Regions from separate parts of the Cupriavidus malaysiensis genome, predicted to be linked through region 1. Evidence: predicted binding sites of a transcription regulator. Region 1 holds the regulator's gene; the other holds the start of a gene.

Region 1 (7,318 bases):
GCCCGGCGCGGGCCGCCCGCCGGCGGGACCCGGCAAGCGCGGTTGCCGCCCGGGAACGCCCCCCCTGGTGGGACGGGCCAGACGCCATCGCATTCGTTGGTATACTTCGTCGCCATGATAGCCAATTTCGATGCCGATCGAGCACTTCAGCTCGCTCGCAATACCCTGCAGACCGAGGCCGATGCCGTGGCGGCACTGTCCGCCCGCCTGACTCACGAATTTGCGCGCGCGGTGGAGCTCGTCCTCCACTGCAGCGGCCGCGTGGTCGTTTCGGGCATCGGCAAGTCGGGCCATATCGGCCGCAAGGTGGCCGCCACCCTGGCCTCCACCGGCACGCCCGCCTTCTTCGTCCACCCCGCCGAGGCGAGCCACGGCGACCTCGGCATGGTGACGCGCGACGACGTACTGGTCGCCTTCTCCAATTCCGGCGAGACCGGCGAGCTGCTCGCCATCGTGCCGATCGTCAAGCGCATCGGTGCCCGCCTGATCTCGGTGACGGGCAACCCTGCCTCCACGCTCGCCAAGCTGGCGGACGTGCACCTGGATGCCGGTGTCGAGAAGGAAGCCTGCCCGCTGAACCTGGCCCCGACCGCCAGCACCACCGCGGCACTGGCGCTGGGCGACGCGCTCGCGGTGGCGGTGCTGGACGCGCGCGGTTTCGGCGAAGAGGACTTCGCCCGCTCGCACCCGGGCGGGGCGCTCGGGCGCAAGCTGCTGACCCATGTGCGCGACGTGATGCGCAGCGGCAATGCCGTGCCCGAGGTACGCGAAAGCACGCCGCTGGCACAGGCGCTGATGGAAATCACGCGCAAAGGCATGGCCATGACCGCGGTGGTCGACGCCGACGGCCGCGCCATCGGCGTCTTCACCGACGGCGACCTGCGCCGCCTGCTGGAGACCCCGCGCGACTGGAAGACGGTGCCGATCGGCGACGTCATGCACCGTAATCCGCGCAGCATCGGCCCGGACCGGCTGGCGGTCGAGGCGGTACAGCTGATGGAAGCCAACCGCATCAACCAGCTGCTGGTGGTGGACGAGGGCGGGCGCCTGGTCGGCGCGCTGCACATCCACGACCTGACCCGCGCCAAGGTCATCTGAGGCACGTCGGGCGCCCATGCAATCCATCCTGTCTTCCCTCAGCCGGCTCGCCATGCGCGCGCTGCCCATGCTGCTGATGGCGGTGGTCGCCGGCAGCACGTTCTGGCTCGTGCAGATCAACTCGCCGCGCGAAGCCGCGACCGGCCCGAAGACGGCACGCCACGAGCCCGACTACTACATGGACCGCTTCGCGGCCACCGAACTCGACGTGAACGGCGACACCAAGTTGCGCTTCAACGGCGACAAGATGGTGCACTTCGAGGACGACCAGACCTACGAGTTCGCCCGCCCCGCGATGCGCTCCTACGATCCGGGCCGCCCGCCGGTGAGCGGCCGCGCCGACCGCGGCAAGATGAACGCGGACGGCTCGGTCATCGACCTCTACGACAACGGCCTCATCGTGCGGGCGCAGGGTCCCGACCCGGCGCAGGACCCGCAGATGAGCGCGGCCTCCGAGTACTTCCGGATCCTCGTCAACGACGATCTCGTGAAGACCGACAAACCGGTGCAGCTCACCCGCGGCGTCTCCGTGATGAACGCCAACGGCCTGCTCTTCAACAACGTCACGCGCGAAGTACAATTGTTCGGCAACGTGCGCGGCACTATCGTCACCACCCCGCGCGGCGCGCCCGCGCCGAGGTCCTAAGTCATGCAACCGCGCGCGGCAACCCGCAGCCGCCGCTTTCTCCATCCGCTCACCATCATGATGCCTGCCTTGAAGACGTGGTTCCGCGCCCGGATTTCGCCTGCCCTGCTGGCCGCGGCCGCCGCGCTCTGCCTGGCGCCGGCCGCCCACGCCGAGCGCGCCGACCGCGACAAGCCGCTGGTGCTCGAGGCCGACAACGCCAGCTACGATGACGTCAAGCAGGTCTACACGCTGACCGGCAACGTGGTCCTGACCAAGGGCACCATGGTGCTGAAATCGGACGCCGCCGAGCTGCGCACCGACCCCGAGGGCTACCAGTACGCCATCGCCACCGCCAAGCCGGGCAAGCTCGCCTATATCCGCCAGAAGCGCGACAACGTCGACGAGTACATCGACGGCTGGGGCGACCGCATCGAGTACGACGGCAAGCAAGGCATCTCCAAGCTGATCGGCCAGGCCCGCATGGCGCGCCTGGCGGGCGGCAAGCAGATCGACGAGATCCGCGGCGCCGTGATCACCTACGACAGCAACAACGAGTACTACACGGCCAGCAGCAGCGGCGACAAAGGCGCGGTGACCTCCTCGGGACGCGTGCGCGCCGTGCTCTCGCCGCGCCAGCCGGCCAGCGCGCCGGCAGCGCCGCCGCTGGAGCTGAAGTCCGCACCCGCGCCGTCCAAGTCCTGAACCCAGCCGAACGCAACGCATCCAGCGCGCCAGGCGCTCCCAACGCACTGCCCTCATGACCGATACCCAGACCGCCCCCGCCGCCACCGCCAGCAACGGCCAGTCCGCCGGCGGCAGCACGCTGACGGTACGCCACCTGAAGAAGCGCTATGGCTCGCGCACGGTGGTCAAGGACGTCTCGCTCGACGTCAAGAGCGGCGAGGTGGTCGGCCTGCTAGGGCCCAACGGCGCCGGCAAGACCACCTCCTTCTACATGATCGTCGGCCTGGTGGCGCTGGACGAAGGCGACATCGTGCTCGACGGCCTGCACCTGAGCGGCCTGGCCATCCACGAGCGCGCGCGCATGGGCCTGTCCTACCTGCCGCAGGAGGCCTCGGTGTTCCGCAAGCTCAACGTCGAGGAGAACATCCGCGCGGTGCTGGAGCTGCAGATCGTCGACGGCAAGCCGCTGTCGGCGCAGGAGATCGAGCGCCGCCTGGACGCGCTGCTCGACGACCTGCAGATCGCCCACCTGCGCCAGAATCCCGCGCTGTCTCTGTCGGGCGGCGAGCGCCGGCGCGTGGAAATCGCGCGCGCGCTGGCTTCGGCCCCGCGCTTCATCCTGCTCGACGAACCGTTCGCCGGTGTCGACCCGATCGCGGTGGGCGAGATCCAGCGTATCGTCAGCTTCCTCAAGGCGCGCAACATCGGCGTGCTGATCACCGACCACAATGTGCGCGAGACGCTGGGCATCTGCGACCACGCCTACATCATCAGCGAGGGCGCGGTGCTGGCCGAGGGCCGCCCGCAGGAAATCATCGCCAACGAATCGGTGCGCCGGGTCTACCTGGGCGAGAACTTCCGCATGTGATGCGGTGGCCGCGCCTCGCCGGCGCGGGACCGCGACAAAGCGGCAGGAACGTTAGCAATTTTCGTTCCATCGCGCTGCGGATGGGCATAGAATAGGCCGCATGAAACCTTCGCTTCAGCTCCGCCTTTCCCAGCATCTCGCACTGACGCCACAGCTTCAGCAGTCGATCCGGCTGTTGCAGCTTTCCACGCTCGAACTGCAGCAGGAAGTCGAGCAGGCCCTGATCGAAAACCCTCTGCTCGAGCGCGAAAACGATTGGATCGAGAGCCCGCTGCGGGTGGCCGCCGATGGCAGCATCAACGTGCAGAGCGCACCCGCGCCGGCCCCGGCCGAAGCGCAGGGCAATGGCGAGGCACGCAGCGACGAGGGCGGCGGCGATGAAGAGCGCTTCGGCGACGGCGCCGACGACTACGGCAGCGACTGGAGCCTGGACGACTTCGCGCGTCGCCCCCAGGGCGACGAAGACGAGAAGGCGCCGCTGCAACTGCGCGACGCCGAGCCGACCCTGCGCGAGCACCTGATGGAACAGCTCGCGCCGCTGAAGATCTCGGCGCGCGACAAGGGCCTGGCCATCTTCCTGATCGAGTCGCTCGACGACGACGGCTACCTCAGCGCCACGCTCGAGGAGATCTGCGAAGAGCTGCCCGAAGAGCTGGAGTTCGAGATCGAGGAAGTGCAGGCCATGCTGGCCCTGCTGCAGAGCTTCGATCCACCCGGCGTGGGAGCGCGCAATGCGGCCGAATGCCTGGCGCTGCAGCTGCGGCGGCTGTCGCATCCGCAGCGCGAGCTGGCGCTGGGCATCGTCAACCACCACCTGGAACTGCTGGCCGCGCGCGATTACACGCGCTTGAAGAAGGCGCTGCAGGTGGACGAGACGGCGCTGAAGGCAGCACATGACCTGATCCGCTCGCTGGCACCGTATCCGGGCCACGCCTACAACCGTCCGCAGGCCGACTTCGTCGTGCCCGACGTGTTCGTGCGCAAGAGCGGCAGCGGCTGGATCGCCCAACTCAATCCCGACGTGATGCCGCGCCTGCGCATCAACGACATGTACGCGCAGATCCTGCGCGGCGCCAAGGGCGAATCCGGTGCCGCCGGCCTGCAGCAGAAACTGCAGGAAGCCCGCTGGCTGATCAAGAACATCCAGCAGCGCTTCGACACCATCCTGCGTGTCGCACAGGCCATTGTCGAGCGTCAAAAGAACTTCTTCAGCCACGGTGAAATTGCGATGCGCCCCTTGGTTTTGCGGGAGATTGCCGATACACTGGGATTACACGAGTCAACCATCTCTCGGGTGACGACTAACAAATACATGGCCACCCCCATGGGCACTTTCGAGCTGAAGTACTTCTTCGGCAGCCATGTGTCCACGGAAACGGGCGGCGCTGCTTCATCAACGGCTATCCGAGCCTTGATCAAGCAACTGATAGGAGCCGAAGACCCGAAGAATCCCCTGTCCGACAGCCGAATTGCCGAATTGCTGGGCGATCAGGGCTTCGTCGTGGCGCGCCGGACGGTCGCCAAGTACCGAGAAGCGCTGAAGATCCCGGCAGTCAATCTCCGCAAGTCTTTGTAGCCGAGCCGCATCGCCTGCCTGGTGTGGCTCTTTCAGAAGGAGAAGCGCTATGAACTTCAAGATCAGTGGACACCACCTGGACATCACGCCACCCCTGCGTGAGTACGTGGAAACGAAGCTGGAGCGTATCGTCAGGCATTTCGATCAAGTCATCGGCGTTAGCGTGCTGCTCTCTGTCGACAACCACAAGGAAAAGGACAGGCGTCAGTACGCGGAAATCAATCTGCATCTGAAGGGCAAGGACATCTTCGTCGAGGCGCACCACGAAGACCTGTATGCGGCGATCGACGCACTGGTCGACAAGCTGGACCGTCAGGTCATCCGGTACAAGGACCGCGTGCAGAGCCACGACCGGGAATCCGTGAAGTACCAGATGGCTGCCGCACAGATGCAGCAATAGCCAGAGAAAACAATAAGAACAATCTGCCTGATCTGCCTTGAGGCCGCCCGTCGGCCACCAGCACAAGGGCCAGACCACGAACCGCGCATAAAGCGCGGTTTTTTGCTTTTGGCGGACCGGCTCGCGTGCACGCCCCGTACACGCCCTCGTCCGGGGGAGTTCGCAAGTGGCGCGACGCAGTGTATGCTCTCCAATACATGAGTCGCCGCTACCGCCGGGACCGCGGCTTGCGCGCCGCACAAGAAGGCGGGCGGGCTGCTCTATAATGGTCCGATACTCCGCATGCCGGCGCCCGACCGGCGGAGCGAGCGGATATTCCGCCTCTTTGACCCGGCCGGGCGCGCAGCGCACCGGGCCGCTTATCTGGAATCCCTGCGCACCTGCCATGAACCGTTTGGCCAAATTGCTGCCGCCAGGCAACATCACACTCGACGTCAGCGTCACCAGCAAGAAGCGCGTCTTCGAACAGGCCGGACTCCTCTTCGAGAACAACCATGGCGTGGCGCGGGCCACGGTCACCGACAACCTGTTCGCGCGCGAGTCGCTGGGCTCGACCGGGCTGGGCGCGGGCGTGGCCATCCCGCATGGCCGCATCAAGGGCCTGAAGCAACCGCTGGCCGCCTTCATGCGTCTGGCCGAGCCGATCCCATTCGAATCGCCCGACGGCAAGCCGGTGTCGCTGCTGATCTTCCTGCTGGTACCCGAGCAGGCCACCCAGCAACATCTCGAGATCCTGTCGGAGATCGCCCAGTTGCTGTCCGACCGCGACATGCGCGAAGGCCTGGCCACGCTGCCGACGCCCGAAGCCGTGCACCAGCTCCTGACCGAATGGCATCCCTGACCGGCGCTCCGCCCGCAGGCGCGGGCCAAGGCACCGGCGGCGGGTCCTAGCGCTTTCCAGCCCCACCAGACTCCCCCGCATGGAACTCACCGGCGTTTCTTCCCAGTCCATCTTCGACGACAACGCAGCCGACCTCAAACTCTCATGGGTGGCGGGTCTCGAGGGGGCGGATCGCGCCTTCGACGTGGATTTCGCCCGCGAAGCCACCTCGGCCGCCGACCTCGTGGGCCACCTGAACCTGATCCACCCCAACCGCATCCAGGTCCTCGGCAAACCCGAGATCACCTACTACCAGCGGCTGGACGACGAGATGCGCAAGCGGCAGATGGGCGAGCTGATCCTGCTCGAGCCGCCCTTCCTGGTGGTCGCCGACGGCATGGAGCCACCGCCCGACCTGGAACTGCGCTGCACGCGCTCTTCCACACCGCTGTTCACCACGCCGGTATCCTCGGCGGCCGTGATCGACCACCTGCGCCTCTACCTGTCGCGCATCTCGGCGCCGCGCGTGACCATGCACGGGGTATTCCTCGACATTCTCGGCATGGGCGTGCTGATCATGGGCGAATCTGGCCTGGGCAAGAGCGAACTGGGCCTGGAACTGATCTCGCGCGGCCACGGCCTGGTGGCCGATGACGCGGTCGACTTCGTGCGCCTGGGTCCGGACTTCGTCGAAGGACGCTGCCCGCCATTGCTGCAGAACCTGCTCGAGGTGCGCGGCCTGGGCCTGCTCGACATCAAGACCATCTTCGGCGAGACGGCGGTGCGCCGGAAGATGAAGCTCAAGCTGGTGGTGCAACTGGTGCGCCGCAACGACGGCGAGTTCGAGCGGCTGCCGCTCGATTCGCAGTACCTGGACGTACTGGGCCTGCCGATCCACATGGTGAAGATCCAGGTTGCGGCCGGCCGCAACCTGGCGGTGCTGGTCGAGGCTGCGGTGCGCAACACCATCCTGCGCCTGCGCGGCATCGACACGCTGCGCGACTTCATGGACCGCCAGCGGGCCGCGATGCAGGCCGACGCGGTCTCGCGGGGCCAGGGAAGACTGCTCTGACGCCGGCCGGCATGCCGCCGGCCGCTGCTTGCAATTGCTTACAGGAACACGGGCGCGGCCGTCAACGCAGGCCGGCGGCGCGCCGTTGTGTGCGGTAGTGGGCATCGAGCCCAGTCAGACACCGCGGCGCCGGCATGGCACGCGGCCATGAAGTCTTCCACAGCCAGGAGAA
Region 2 (7,318 bases), 860 kb from region 1:
CGGTCTCGTTGCGGAAGAACAGCAGCATGGCCGCATAGGTCATCGCCTGTGTGATGATGGACAGGTAGACGCCCTTGATGCGCGAGCGGAAGGCGAAGAAGCCGAACAGCCAGGCCAGCAAGCCGGGCACCAGCACCACCAGGGCCAGCGCCACCCACAGGTGCTCGCTGCCGTGCCAGAACCAGGGCAGTTCCTTCCAGTCCAGGAACACCATGAAGTCCGGCAGCTCGCTCTTGTAGACGCCCTCGCGCCCGATGGCCCGCATCAGGTACATGCCCATGGCATAGCCGCCGAGGGCGAAGAACAGGCCATGGCCCAGGCTGAGGATGCCGCAGTAGCCCCACACCAGGTCGAGCGCGATGGCCGCCAGCGCGTAGCACATGATCTTGCCGATCAGCGTCAGTGCGTAAGCCGACAGGTGCAGCGGATGGCCGGGCGGCAGCACCAGCGCGCACAGCGGCACGCCGATGCAGGCGATGGCGGCGAGCACCGCCAGCGCCAGCCAGCCGCGCGCGGGGAACAGCGGCTGGCGCTCGGGCACGTCCAGGCGCAAACCGTTCGAGGATCGAGAGAAGGAACCCTGCATCATGCCTCCGCGCTGCGCCCCTTGAGCGCGAACAGTCCTTGCGGGCGCTTCTGGATGAAGAGCACGATCAGCACCAGGACGAAGATCTTGGCCAGCACCGCGCCGTAGAACGGCTCGATGAACTTGTTGACGAGGCCCAGGCCGAAGGCCCCGACGATGGTGCCGGCGAGCTGGCCCACGCCGCCCAGCACGACCACCATGAAGGAATCGATGATGTAGGCCTGGCCGAGGTCCGGACCCACATTGCCGATCTGCGACAGCGCACAACCGCCCAGGCCGGCGATGCCGGCGCCGAAGGCGAAGGCGTAGCTGTCGACCTTCCAGGTGCGCACGCCCACGCAGGCCGCCATGGTGCGGTTCTGCGTGGTGGCGCGCACGAACAGGCCGAGGCGGGTGCGGTTGAGCACGCCCCAGGCCACCGCCACCACCGCCAGCGCGAACACGATGATGACGACGCGGTTGTAGGGAATCACCAGGGCCGGCAGCAGCGCGAAGCCGCCGCTCATCCATGCCGGATTGGCCACCTCCACGTTCTGCGCGCCGAACACCGTGCGCACGGCCTGCATCAGCAGCAGGCTGACGCCGAAGGTCGCCAGCAAGGTCTCGAGCGGGCGGCCGTACAGATGGCGCAGCACCAGGCGCTCCAGCACGAAGCCGACCAGCGCCGAGGCCAGGAAGGCGGCCGGCAGCGCCGCCAGCAGGTACCACTCGAAGGCGCCGGGGAAATGCGCGCGGAACACGCTCTGCACCGAGTAGGTCGCATAGGCGCCGATCATCAGGAATTCACCGTGCGCCATGTTGATGACGCCGATCAGGCCGTAGGTGATGGCCAGGCCGAGCGCCGCCAGCAGCAGCACGCTGCCCAGGCTCAGGCCGGCGAACAGGTTGCCGATCAGCTCGGCGCGGCGCTGCTCGGTGCGCAAGCCGTCGAGCACCTGCTGGGCGGCCACGCGCAGCTCGGCATCGGGCTCGCGGTAGCGGCCCGCCGCATCGCGCTCGACGAAGGGCTTGAGCTTGAGGCGGTTCTGCGGATTATCGTCGCGCCCGAGGATGCGGATCGCCTCCAGGCGCGCGTTGCGGTCCGGGTCGGACAGCGCCGCGCCGGCCCAGATCACGTCCAGCTTGGCGCGCAGCGCGGGGTCGGCCTCCGCCTTGCGGGCCGCCTCGACCGTCTCGCGCGACGCGCTGTCGGGCTGGTCGAGCAGGGTATTGATGGCCTGCGTGCGCACCGCGATGTCGGGCGACTGCAGCAGCAGGCTGCTGGCCGCGCTGTCCACCTGGGAGCGCAGGCTGTTGTTCAAGGTCGGCGCCTCCAGCTCGTCGGCCTTGACCGCGACCGGCTTGCCGCTGACGGCGTCGAGGATCTTGTCGCCGTCCTGGATCACCATGCCGGTGCCGGGGGCGTATTGCAGCGAATCGTCCTGCAGCGCCTTGAGGATGGGGCCGGCCTGCGCGGCCGGCGCCTTGGCGAGCGCGGCGATGGCGGCGCTCTTGGCGTCGAAATCGTCCCCTGCCAGCGGCTTGAGGTCGTCCTGCGTCAGCGGCGCGGCGTGCAGCAGCGGCACCGCGAGCAGCAGCGCGGCGGCCAGCGCGGCGCGCAGGCGGGAGGCGGCGGACTGGAATGCGGTTCGGAGCATGATGGTCTGTGGTCGGCGACGGATGGCAGGACGGCCGGCCTCCTCCGGGGGTGTCCGGTGGCGGCCAGGCCGCCATGCGCGGACATGGCGGTACGATCGGAGGGGCCGGCGCGTGGCGCCGCCCTCCTCCCCCGCTTACATCACCTTGTCGGGCTTGCCTTCGTTGCCCGAGATGAACGGGCTCCAGGGCTGGGCGCGGATGGGCTTCGGCGTCTTCCACACCACGCTGAACTGGCCGTCGCCGCGCACCTCGCCGATCATCACCGGCTTGTACAGGTGGTGGTTGTCGCCCATGGTCAGCGTGAAGCCGTCCGGCGCCTTGAAGGTCTGGCCGTACATGGCCGCACGCACCTTGTCCGGATCGGTGCTGCCGGCCTTCTTGACGGCCTGGGCCCACATATGGATGCCGACGTAGGTCGCTTCCATCGGGTCATTGGTCACGCGCTTGTCGCCGCCGGGCAGGTTGTTGGCCTTGACCCAGGCCGCCCATTCCTTGCGGAAGGCATCGTTGGTCGGGTTCTTGACCGACATGAAGTAGTTCCACGCGGCCAGGTGGCCCACCAGCGGCTTGGTGTCGATGCCGCGCAGCTCTTCTTCGCCGACCGAGAAGGCGACCACCGGCACGTCCTTGGCCTTCAGGCCGGCGTTGCCCAGTTCCTTGTAGAAGGGCACGTTGGAGTCGCCGTTGATGGTCGAGATCACCGCGGTCTTGCCGCCCTGCGAGAACTTCTTGATGTTGGCGACGATGGTCTGGTAGTCGCTGTGGCCGAACGGCGTGTAGACCTCCTCGATGTCCGAGTCGGCCACGCCCTTGCTCTTCAGGAAGGCGCGCAGGATCTTGTTGGTGGTGCGCGGATAGACGTAGTCGGTGCCGAGCAGGAAGAAGCGCTTGGCGCCACCACCCTCCTTGCTCATCAGGTATTCGACGGCCGGGATGGCCTGCTGGTTGGGCGCCGCGCCGGTGTAGAAGACGTTCTTCGACATCTCTTCGCCTTCATACTGCACCGGGTAGAACAGCAGCGAGTTCAGTTCCTCGTAGACCGGCAGCACCGACTTGCGCGACACCGAAGTCCAGCAGCCGAAGGTGACCGCCACCTTGTCCTTGCTGATCAGCTGGCGCGCCTTCTCGGCGAACAGCGGCCAGTTCGAGGCCGGGTCCACCACCACCGGTTCGAGCTTGCGGCCCAGCACGCCACCGCTCTTGTTGATCTCGTCGATGGTCATCAGCGCGACGTCCTTCAGCGAGGTCTCGGAGATCGCCATCGTGCCGGACAGCGAGTGCAGGATGCCGACCTTGATCGGCTCCTTGCTCTGCGCCAGTGCCAGCGTGCTGGACCCGATCATCGCCGCCGCGGCCACCGCGGTCAGCTTCAGCATATTGCGTCGTTTCATTGCAGCTCCCAGATTGTCGTGTGTTGTGGAACAGCGAACTCCGGGTGCAGGTTCTGCAACTAGCGTGCCAAGGCCATCGCCGCGTGCGGGGGCCCGGCCGGCGCGGCGGCGGGGCGTGGAACGGGCGCCCGTCAGGGCGGCGCACCAACGGCGTGCAGCGACGCTGCGCACCATCGGCGTGCATGGGGCAGAGTGGTGCATGGCGCGCACGGGTGAAGCGCCAGGCATGCCGGCGCCGGGGGTGGCGCGTGGGCCCTGCGCGTGCGGCGTGAACCACGATCGGGCGTAGGTGCGGCGGCCATGCGCCAAGGCGGCGCGCCAGGGGGCAACGCGGCCGGCGCGGCAACAAAGAAAAACGGGCCCCGCAGGGCCCGTTGGTCGGAACATCGGAACATCGCGTGCCGCCGGGCGGCACGCGGCGTTCAATGCGCCATCATGTTGACGTTCATGTTGTGCATGATCCACAGCGAGCCTGCCACCACGATCAGCAGGATCAGCGCGGTGAAGGCCAGCACGATCACGTTCCAGCGCTGCTCCGAAGAGCGGTCGAGGTGGAGGAAGTAGACCATGTGGACGAGGATCTGCACCACGGCCAGCGCCAGGATCACCACCAGGATGGTCGACGGGGCGGCCGAGCCGTCCATCACCATCTTGAACGGGATCACGGTCAGGATGACCGCCAGCACGAAGCCGATCACATAGGACTTGACGCTGCCGTGGCTGGCACCGCCAGCGGCATGGCTGCCGTGGCCGGCGGAGACGTTGCTGTGTTCCATTTACATCGCTCCCATCAGGTACACCACGGTGAACACGCCGATCCAGACGATGTCCAGAAAGTGCCAGAACAGCGCGAAGCACGCCAGGCGCTTGTTCATGGTGGGCGTCAGGCCCTTCTTGGCGATCTGGCACATCAGCACGGCCATCCACAGCAGGCCGCTGGCCACGTGCAGGCCGTGGGTGCCGACCAGCGTGAAGAAGGACGACAGGAAGGCGCTGCGCTGCGGGCTGGCGCCCTCGGCGATCAGGTGATGGAACTCGTTGATTTCCATGCCGATGAAGGCCGCGCCCAGCAGGAAGGTGATGGCCAGCCAGAACTGCAGGCGGGCCTTCTGGCCGTTGTGCAGGGCCACCATCGCCATGCCCGAGGTCAGGCTCGAGAACAGCAGCAGGAAGGTCTCGACCAGGACGTAGTTCAGTTCGAACAGTTCCTTGCCCGAGGGGCCGCCCGCCACTTCGCCGCGCAGCACCGCGAAAGCGGCGAACAGTCCGGCGAAGATGATGCAGTCGGTCATCAGGTACACCCAGAACCCGAACACCGTGTTACCGGCGGTGTCGTGGTGGGCGTGGTCGTGGTCGTGCGCGTGGTCATGCGCCGCGGGGGCGGCGTGCGCGGGATAACGGTCTAGGACTTGGGTCGACATGTTCAGGCCTGCGACGCGAGACGGTCAAAATGGCGCGCTTCGACGGCTTCGACTTCCTTCGCGGGCACGTAGTAGTCGATGTGGTCGTCGTTGCTGCGGACGATGAAGGAGACGATCATGCCGACCAGGCCGACGATGGCCAGCCACCAGATGTGCCAGGTCAGGGCGAAGCCGAACACCAGGCTGAAGGCACCGATGAAGAAGCCTGCGCCGGTGTTCTTGGGCATGTGGATCTGGTCGTAGTGCGCTTCCTTCTTCGGCACGTCGCCACGGGCCTTCATGTCGGCGAGGGCGTCGAGGTCCTGCACCACCGGGGTGTGCGCGAAGTTATAGAACGGGGGCGGCGACGAGGTGGCCCACTCCAGGGTGCGGCCGTTCCACGGATCGCCGGTCACGTCGGCCAGCGCCTTGCGGTTGCGGATCGACACGATGATCTGCAGCACCTGGAACACGATGCCCAGGCCGATCAGCACCGCGCCGATCACGGCCACGTGCAGGAACGGGGTCCATTCCGGGTTGTCGGTGTGGTTCAGGCGGCGGGTCATGCCCATCAGGCCCAGTGCGTACAGCGGCATGAAGGCGAAGTAGAAGCCCACCAGCCAGCACCAGAAGGCGCACTTGCCGAGGCGCTCGTCCAGCTTGAAGCCGAAGGCCTTCGGGAACCAGTAGGTCACGCCGGCCAGGTAGCCGAACAGCACGCCGCCGATGATCACGTTGTGGAAGTGGGCGATCAGGAACAGGCTGTTGTGCAGCACGAAGTCAGCCGCCGGCACCGCCATCAGCACGCCGGTCATGCCGCCGATCACGAAGGTGACCATGAAGCCCAGGGTCCACATGACCGGGGTGGTCATGCGCACGCGGCCGCGGTACATGGTGAACAGCCAGTTGAAGATCTTCACCCCGGTCGGGATGGAGATGATCATGGTCGTGATGCCGAAGAAGGCATTGACGTTGGCGCCGGAGCCCATCGTGAAGAAGTGGTGCAGCCAGACCAGGAACGACAGCACCATGATGCAGCAGGTGGCGTAGACCATGCCCTTGTAGCCGAACAGCTTCTTGCCCGAGAAGGTCGAGATGATTTCCGAGAAGATGCCGAAGGCAGGCAGGATCAGGATGTAGACCTCAGGGTGGCCCCAGATCCAGATCATGTTCACGTACATCATGGCGTTGCCGCCCATCTCGTTCGTGAAGAAGTGCATGCCCAGGTAGCGGTCCAGGCCCAGCAGCGCCAGGGTCACGGTCAGCACGGGGAACGAGGCCAGGATCAGCACGTTGGTGCACAGCGCGGTCCAGGTGAAGACCGGCATGCGCATCAGGGTCATGCCCGGCGCGCGCATCTTGAGGATGGTCACCAGGAAGTTGACGCCGGTCAGCAAGGTACCGAGGCCTGAGATCTGCAGGGCCCACAAGTAGTAGTCGACCCCCACGCCCGGGCTGTAGGCCAGCTCGGACAGCGGCGGGTAGGCCAGCCAGCCGGTGCGGGCGAATTCGCCGACGCCCAGCGAGACGTTGACCAGCATGGCACCGGCCACGAACAGCCAGAAGCTCAGCGTGTTCAGGAACGGGAAGGCCACGTCGCGCGCGCCGATCTGCAGCGGCACGACCAGGTTCATCAGGCCGGTCATCAGCGGCATCGCCACGAAGAAGATCATGATCACGCCGTGGGCGGTGAAGATCTGGTCGTAGTGCTCGGGCGGCAGGATGCCCGGGTTGCCGTTGGTGGCCAGCGCGAGCTGGGTACGCATCATGATGGCGTCGGCGAAGCCGCGCAGCAGCATGATCAGCGCGACCAGCGAGTACATGATGCCGATCTTCTTGTGGTCGACCGAAGTGATCCAGTCATTCCACAGCGGCTTCCACTTGCCGAAGTAAGTGATCAGGGCGAATACCGCCAGCCCTGCCAGGCCTGCCCCGCCCAGCGCGCCCATGATGATGGGCTCGTGGTACGGAATGGCCTCCAGTGTCAATTTGCCAAACATTCTTGCTCCTAGGAATTCGAGCCCGGCGCCGCGACGGCGGGCACGGCCATGGACACCTGCTGGCCGGTGCCGATCGTGTTGCGCGAGGTGCAGACGGGACCGTAGGAGGTGCCGCCGCCGGCGATGGCGCCACCGGTGCCATCCATGTACTTGTGCAGGACGCCGTGGAACAGGTTCGGGTCAACCTTGGCGAACAGGGTCACCGGCTCCTTCTCGCTGGGCTGGGCCAGCTTTTCGTAATCGGCCAGGGTCAGTTCGCGCGGGGACGCCTTGACCTGCTTGAGCCACTGCTCGAACTCGAAG

Evidence for each region. The regulator sigma-54, encoded in region 1, starts transcription at its own class of promoters, with help from an activator protein. The targets are predictions, from matches to a motif close to TGGCANGNAANCTGCTTT.
Region 2: a site for sigma-54 is predicted at 3,668-3,685, ahead of urtA (urea ABC transporter substrate-binding protein). Genes of this name have one in related genera too.

What each region holds. Positions count from the first base shown of each region.
Region 1 is NZ_CP017754.1:834,271-841,588, reverse strand. It holds gene BKK80_RS03675 (KpsF/GutQ family sugar-phosphate isomerase) at 115-1,098, shown strand; gene lptC (LPS export ABC transporter periplasmic protein LptC) at 1,115-1,744, shown strand; gene lptA (lipopolysaccharide transport periplasmic protein LptA) at 1,802-2,428, shown strand; gene lptB (LPS export ABC transporter ATP-binding protein) at 2,484-3,278, shown strand; gene BKK80_RS03655 (RNA polymerase factor sigma-54) at 3,379-4,854, shown strand; gene hpf (ribosome hibernation-promoting factor, HPF/YfiA family) at 4,904-5,254, shown strand; gene ptsN (PTS IIA-like nitrogen regulatory protein PtsN) at 5,640-6,095, shown strand; gene hprK (HPr(Ser) kinase/phosphatase) at 6,175-7,146, shown strand.
Region 2 is NZ_CP017754.1:1,696,134-1,703,451, reverse strand. It holds gene urtC (urea ABC transporter permease subunit UrtC) at 1-589, opposite strand, end outside; gene urtB (urea ABC transporter permease subunit UrtB) at 586-2,223, opposite strand; gene urtA (urea ABC transporter substrate-binding protein) at 2,359-3,615, opposite strand; gene BKK80_RS07415 (cytochrome o ubiquinol oxidase subunit IV) at 4,038-4,391, opposite strand; gene cyoC (cytochrome o ubiquinol oxidase subunit III) at 4,392-5,036, opposite strand; gene cyoB (cytochrome o ubiquinol oxidase subunit I) at 5,039-7,015, opposite strand; gene cyoA (ubiquinol oxidase subunit II) at 7,024-7,318, opposite strand, start outside.